Regions from separate parts of the Brachyspira hampsonii genome, predicted to be linked through region 1. Evidence: riboswitches for the same ligand, from Rfam matches in the RefSeq annotation. Region 1 holds a riboswitch; the other holds the start of a gene.

Region 1 (3,438 bases):
AATTTATATCTGCCCAAAGGCTCATCAATATAATTTTTTAATTTGGGATTAACTACCAAAAAGTCAGTTCTATATATAAAAGGTATAATAGGTACTTCTTCAAAAAGTATAGATTCTGCTTCTTTTAACGCCCCCATTCTCTTCTTTGCATTTGTTGCCGTAATGGCAAAATCTATTAAAGAATCGTATCTTTCATTTGAAAAGCCTCCGTAATTTATATCGCTATCGCTTGTCATAATTTGAAGCATAGTAAGAGGATCATTATAATCACCTGTCCAGCTTGTTCTAGCCATTTGATAATTTCCAGATTCTCTAAAAGGCAGAGTAATTTTTGATTCTTCTGTTCTTACAGCTATTTCTATATTAAGTGCTTCTTTCCACATTTGCTGTACTGCTTCCATAACTGTAGTATAAAATCCTGATGATACTTTTAACTCTAAAATAGGAAAGTTTTCTCCATTTGGGTATCCCGCTTCGGCTAATAATTTTCTTGCTTCTTCAACATTTTTATTATAATTATTAGCTATAATATAATTACTGCTTTCTTCTCTGAATGATTTTTCAAGTCCTTTTACTGCTGGAGGTACGAATGCTTCTGCTGATATTAATTTACCATATCCTATATTTGATACTATATAGTTTCTGTCTATTGCTAGAGATAATGCCTTTCTTACTCTTTTATCAGATAGTGTTTTATCTTTAGTATTTAAGTCTATATAATAAATACCTATAATATCGCTTACTGCCATTAGATTTTCTTTTATAAGATTTTCTATCTCTCCAATAGGGGGAGCATTTATAGAAAAATCAACATCTCCTGTCCTAACAGCATTAAGTGAAATATATTCATCGGCTATCAAAACGAAATTTATTTTTTTAGAAACTTGATTTGTATAATTCCAATAATTAGTATTAATTTCAAAAACTATTTTTTCATCAGGTTTTCTTTCTGTCATTTTATAAGCACCGTTACATATATAAGTATCAGGATTCCAAGTCCAATCATCACCGTATTTTTCTATTATATCCTCTCTTACAGGCATATATACGCCTCCTGATGCTAATAAGTCAGTAAAATATATTGTAGGCTCTTCAAGTTCTATCACTAATGTATTTTCATCTATAGCCGTAACTCCTAGATTTTCTACGCTCTGTTTGCCTCTTATTATGTCTTTAGCATTTTTTATATATTCCATTAAATAGCTTAATGGCGAAGCTGTTTTTGGGTCTGCTGCTCTTCTATAAGAATAAACAAAATCATCAGCTGTTACTTTTTTACCGTCGCTCCATTTTGCATTATCTCTTAAATGAAATGTATATGTTAGTTTATCATCGCTTATATCCCATTTTTCAGCAACGCCTTCTACAATATTGCCATTTATATCTTTATTAAGAAGTCCTTCAAATGCATGATTAATATAAATGTATCCGTAAGTTTCATCATTTAAAGTGGGGTCTATAGTATTAAGTTCATATCCTAGATTTACAGTGATTTCATCTTTAATATTTTTCGTTTGTTTTTTACAAGATATGAAGGATACAAATAGAAATAACAAAATAATAAATTTTTGTATTGAAGTCATAAAAAGCTCCTTGATATATTAAAAAAATAGAGATTTTTATAACACCGTTTGTTTTGTTTTATTGAAATTTTTAGTCTTGCTTGATATTTTTTAATAAAACAAGACCAACTTTAGAAAAGGTCTCATTTTATTAGCCGTATTTGAAAAATTAATAAAAGAGATAATTCCCTACGCTGGCATTACCCAAACAGGTTATAAGGGTCGAAGTCAAACTATTTAAACTTCCTCTCAGCCTTTTCAAGCTCCCCAGTTTTATACCAAAAATGATATAGTATTTTTATTTTTATATCAAGCATTTACTTATAGAATTTTTTAAAAATCATGTTCTTTTAATAGTATTAGTATAAAAATTAAAATATTTTTTAATTGCATAAAATATAAAGAAAATATGATGAGAAAAATAATTAAATGGGTATTAAATGAATAATACCCATTATTAATTAATTTGAGAATAAAAAATTATTTATGGTTCATTTTCAATATGTCAATAAGCTCATTTATTAAATTTTTTTCGCTTATTGCAGTCATTAAATGATCCTGTGCATGTATAAAAAGTAAGTTTATTACAAAACTTTCGCCATTAGCTTCTTTCGATATTAAATCAGTTTGGTATTGATGGGACTGCAGTAATAATTGATCAGCTTCATTCATTTTTTTATCGGATTCTTCAAATTTATTTTCTTTAGCAAGCCTTAAAGCCTCATAAGCTAAACTCTTACTTTCTCCGGCTAATGCTATAATCGGAAATACATTTTCTTCCATAAATGTTTCATAATCTTGTGTCATAAGTAATAAACTCCATAAAATTATTCTATTATAATAAATCTTTTAGCCGGACTTATATAATCGAGCAGAAATAAATATTCATCTTTAATTCTTCCTACTACATTAGTTCTTCCGGTATTTTTTAAATCTTTCAAAGCTATTTGCATTTCTCCGCTATAGCTTCCATATTCTGATGAATCTATTAGTATATCTCCTCTTTTTATATCGGAAACTGCATTAAATATTTTGAAATTATGTCCTCTATATTTTGCTCTTGTATCTGAAGATCTTATAACATCTGCAGAAGCATCTAATCTATTTTGATGAAGCATATTTAATACAATACTTTTTTCCTCTTTTGGAATTGAATTTACTAATTCTGCTTTAAAAGTTATTAATCTTTTATCCATATTATATAATGTTTTTAAAGTATTTTCATTTGCATAACAGTTAGCAATGAAAACACAATCAACGCCAAGAGCAAATAATTCCATAGCTTGAATATCTATAGGCATATTTCTATGTTCTTCTAAAGAGCAAATACCATCGCTTACAGGCCAAGGTCCGAAAGCGGCTTCTTTGGCATTTACAAACGCAGATGAGCTTATAGAATATTTTTTAAAACGTTTCATACTGTTTTTAAAAAGTGTTCTGTCTAGCCCTGTATATGCATGAGGATAAAAATTATAACAGCCTATCAGATTATCTGTATTAGGATAATATTTCATTATATTATCTAGATAATTTGTATCATTGCTCATATTTAATTCTATCTTTAAATCATATTCATTGTATGTCATTAAACTTTCTTCATTGCCTGTAAATCCTAAATCCAATCTTACAGCCCAAGCTCCTAATTTATGGAAGAAGTCAAGATTTTTATAATCTATATCCAGATGTTTAAATACAGCAGGAGATATATCTAAAGTAGTTCTTATTCCTTTTTCTTTGGCATAATTTATAATAGTTGAAAATTCATTAGTTATTTCATCTTTAGATTTATCGACAGAGAGCAGGCACATAAAACATCTTGTAAATCCGTATTTAGATGCCAAATCTATATAAGATTTGTTATCTTCCATTTTTGAGT
Region 2 (3,438 bases), 1.1 Mb from region 1:
TACAGAGGATAAAGTATTTTTAAATAAATCATATAAAGATACTATAAGTTTAAAAGAAATAGGTTATGAGGTGAAAACAGGAAGTATTGCTTGGAATAAATATAAAGAAAATCTAACAGAAGATAAAAATAATGCCATACCTTTAATATATTCATCAAATATAGTTAATGGAAAAATAGTGATACCAAATAAGAGAAAACTTCAGTATATAAAAAATATTTCAAAAGATTTGATAATAAAAAATAATGTTATAGCAGTTAATAGAATAACAGGCTCTCATAAAAACATTAATATAAAATCGGCAGTAGTAAAAGAAAAAGAGTTTGTATGTGAAAATCATGTCAATGTTATATATCCTTTGGAAAATTATAATAAAGCCTATACATTGGAGTATATTTATAATGCTTTAAATGATAAAAACAATATAAAAGTATTAAGTCTTATAACAGGAAACACTCAGGTATCAAAAACAGAATTAGAAAGACTTCTTCCTATAAAGATTATTGATAAGGTATAAATTAATGAAATACATACCAAAGTATAAATTTGAATTATTGGATTATGTAAAAGATGAAAATATAAATCTTGTTGATATAGATACTAGCAATATAATTGATATGTCTTATTTATTTGAAGAGAGTAAAAGAAAAAATTTTGGAGGCATAGAAACTTGGAATGTATCTAATACAGCTGATATGAAATGCATGTTTAAAAATGCTGAATATTTCAATGCTGATTTATGTTCTTGGAATGTGTCTAAGGTTATTGATATGACTGAGATGTTTAGTAATACAAAATATTTTAACTGTGATTTAACTTCTTGGAATATTGATAATGTCAAATACTTTGAAGATATTTTTGAAAATGCTGATTCATTCAAACATATAAAAACTATTTTGAAATTTTATAATAAATGTAAAAGCAGAAATTATAAAAAGAAACTTCAGTCAATGTTAGAAACTTTTGATATAAAATAGCTTTATGTAGAATTGAAAAATGATAGAGTTAATTATAATAAAAATAAAGATTTCATAAAAAAGATAGAAAATGTTTATTATGATGATATTAAAGATTTGATTTTATTGTAAGAATATAATAATTATTATATGGTTAATAATAATATTTTTAAAATATTAAGATTCAGTAATTAAAAATAATTTTGTATTATATCACTATAAAAATAATTATATTTCTATTTGAAATAATTATAATTTTATTATATAATATATAAAAATTAGGGGAGCTTTTAAAGGCTGAGAGTAAGTTTTATTTATATCTAATAAACTTAGACCCTTATAACCTGTTGGATAATGCCAGTGTAGGGAAATATTTTTATAAGTTTTCTAAAATTATTTTCATTTTCTAATTTTTATACACTCATTATTTTCATTAAGGTTTCTCTAAATTATTAATTTATAATTAAGGAAATTTTTATGGATAATGTTTCAAATTCTGAAAGTATTTTAAAAGATAATTATTCGGTAATTAAATATAGCAAATCATCTTATTTAAAATTTATTATTCTAAGTGCCGTTGGTGTTTTTATGTTTTTTATAACCATAAATATTAATGGTGTAAAATCAATACCAATAGATCATTTAGTGAGTTTTATAAGAAAGATTCCATTTGTAGAGCCTTATTATGGTATAATTATCACTATGCTAGGTGGAATATATCCTTTTATTAATAAGTCTTGGAATAAGAATAAAACAGAGATAGTATTTTCATTTATAAAACTTTTGGCAATACCATTTGTTATAATGGCATATTTCAAATTAGGACCTGCTGATTTCCATAAACCGAATATGCTTCCTTTTTCTTATAGATTATTAACACAGGTTGCAGTTTTAATTCCTATAGGGGCGGTATGTTTATCATTTCTTATTGATTATGGTCTTATGGCTTTTGTTGGAATATTTATGCGTTATATAATGCGTCCTATTTGGAAAACTCCGGGTATGTCATCAATAGATGCTTTAGCTTCTTTTATAGGCAGTTATTCAGTAGGACTTCTAATCACTAATAAAGTTTATAAAGAGGGATACTATTCTACAAAAGAAGCATGCATAATAGCTACAGGATTTTCTACAGTATCAACTACATTTATGGTTGTTGTTGCTAAAACTCTTGGAGTTATAGATAAATGGAATATATACTTCTGGGGAACTTTGGCTATTACATTTATAGTTACAGCAATTACAGTTAGACTTTATCCTTTGAGAAATAAATCTAATAAAGGTTATTTGAATAGAGATGTAATTGAAGAGCCAAAATTTACAGGAGGCAATATTTTTAAAAAGGCATTAGACGAAGGTGTAAAAGTAGCTGATAAACAAAATAATTTTTTAGACAATATATTAAAGAATCTTAAAGAAGGTTTATTGATATCAATATCCATAATGCCTAATTTTATGGCTATAACTTTTATAGGATTATTGATAGTTAATTATACTCCTTTGTTTGATTTTGTAAGTTATATATTTCTCCCTTTTACTAAACTATTAGGATTAGGAAATGAGGCTTATACTGTTGCAAAAGCATGTTCTATAACAATAGTAGAAATGTTTTCTTCTTCAAGCATTATTATGGATTCAAGTCAATTAGCTAAAAGTGTAATAGCTATAGTATGCGTTTCAGAAATACTTTATTTTGCAGCACCTATTCCTTGTATGCTTGCTACCGACATACCAATAAGAATAAGAGATATAATTATAATATGGATAGAGAGAATAATATTTTCTTTAGTTTTGGCGGTGCCTTTTGCTTATTTATTTTTGGTGTAGAATAGTTTTATTTTGATTGATAATAATAGAGTAAAATATTTGATAAACTTTTATAGCTTAGCTAAAGTTTAAAATAAATTAGTATTAAATTATTTATTTTCTATAATAAAAGGAGTAATAAAATGAGTACATTACAAAATGAAATATCCAAAGCAATTACAGATATGAAAGCTAAAAGCCCATTGGTTCATAACATTACAAATTATGTTGTTATGCAAATTACAGCTAATGCTCTTCTTGCAGTGGGGGCTTCTCCTGTTATGACATTTGAAAAAGAAGAGTTTGAAGATATGCTTTCTATAGCTTCATCACTTGTTATTAACATAGGTACTTTGACAAAAACTTCTATAGAGGCTATGCATAGTGCATGCGAGATAGCAAATAAAAAAAATGTTCCTTTTGTACTTGATCCTGTTGGAGCAGGTGCAACAAAACTTAGAACTCAAACTGCTATAGATATAATCAAAAATTATAATCCCAAAGTAATAAGAGGAAATGCTTCTGAAATAATGGTTCTTGCAGGTGAGAGCATTAAAACTAAAGGAGTAGACAGCACTGCCAATGTTAATATGGCTTTGGAAGCTGGTAAACATTTAGCTAGAGAGTATAATACAGTTGTAAGCATAAGCGGAGAAACTGATATTATAACAGATGG

What was found. A riboswitch is a leader RNA that binds a small molecule or an ion and turns the genes downstream of it on or off. The one in region 1 is predicted to bind thiamine pyrophosphate.
Region 2: it holds a riboswitch for thiamine pyrophosphate, as region 1 does, so the genes downstream of both, BHAMNSH16_RS01480 (YjiH family protein) here and BHAMNSH16_RS10905 (peptide ABC transporter substrate-binding protein) in region 1, are expected to answer to the same signal.

Annotation. Positions count from the first base shown of each region.
Region 1 is NZ_CP019914.1:2,470,253-2,473,690, forward strand. Features, by position in the region: gene BHAMNSH16_RS10905 (peptide ABC transporter substrate-binding protein) at 1-1,583, opposite strand, end outside; TPP riboswitch at 1,732-1,842, opposite strand; gene BHAMNSH16_RS10910 (PTS lactose/cellobiose transporter subunit IIA) at 2,043-2,369, opposite strand; gene BHAMNSH16_RS10915 (DUF871 domain-containing protein) at 2,390-3,438, opposite strand, start outside.
Region 2 is NZ_CP019914.1:388,729-392,166, reverse strand. Features, by position in the region: gene BHAMNSH16_RS01490 (HsdM family class I SAM-dependent methyltransferase) at 1-517, shown strand, start outside; gene BHAMNSH16_RS01485 (DUF285 domain-containing protein) at 522-977, shown strand; TPP riboswitch at 1,227-1,342, shown strand; gene BHAMNSH16_RS01480 (YjiH family protein) at 1,434-2,783, shown strand; gene thiM (hydroxyethylthiazole kinase) at 2,906-3,438, shown strand, end outside.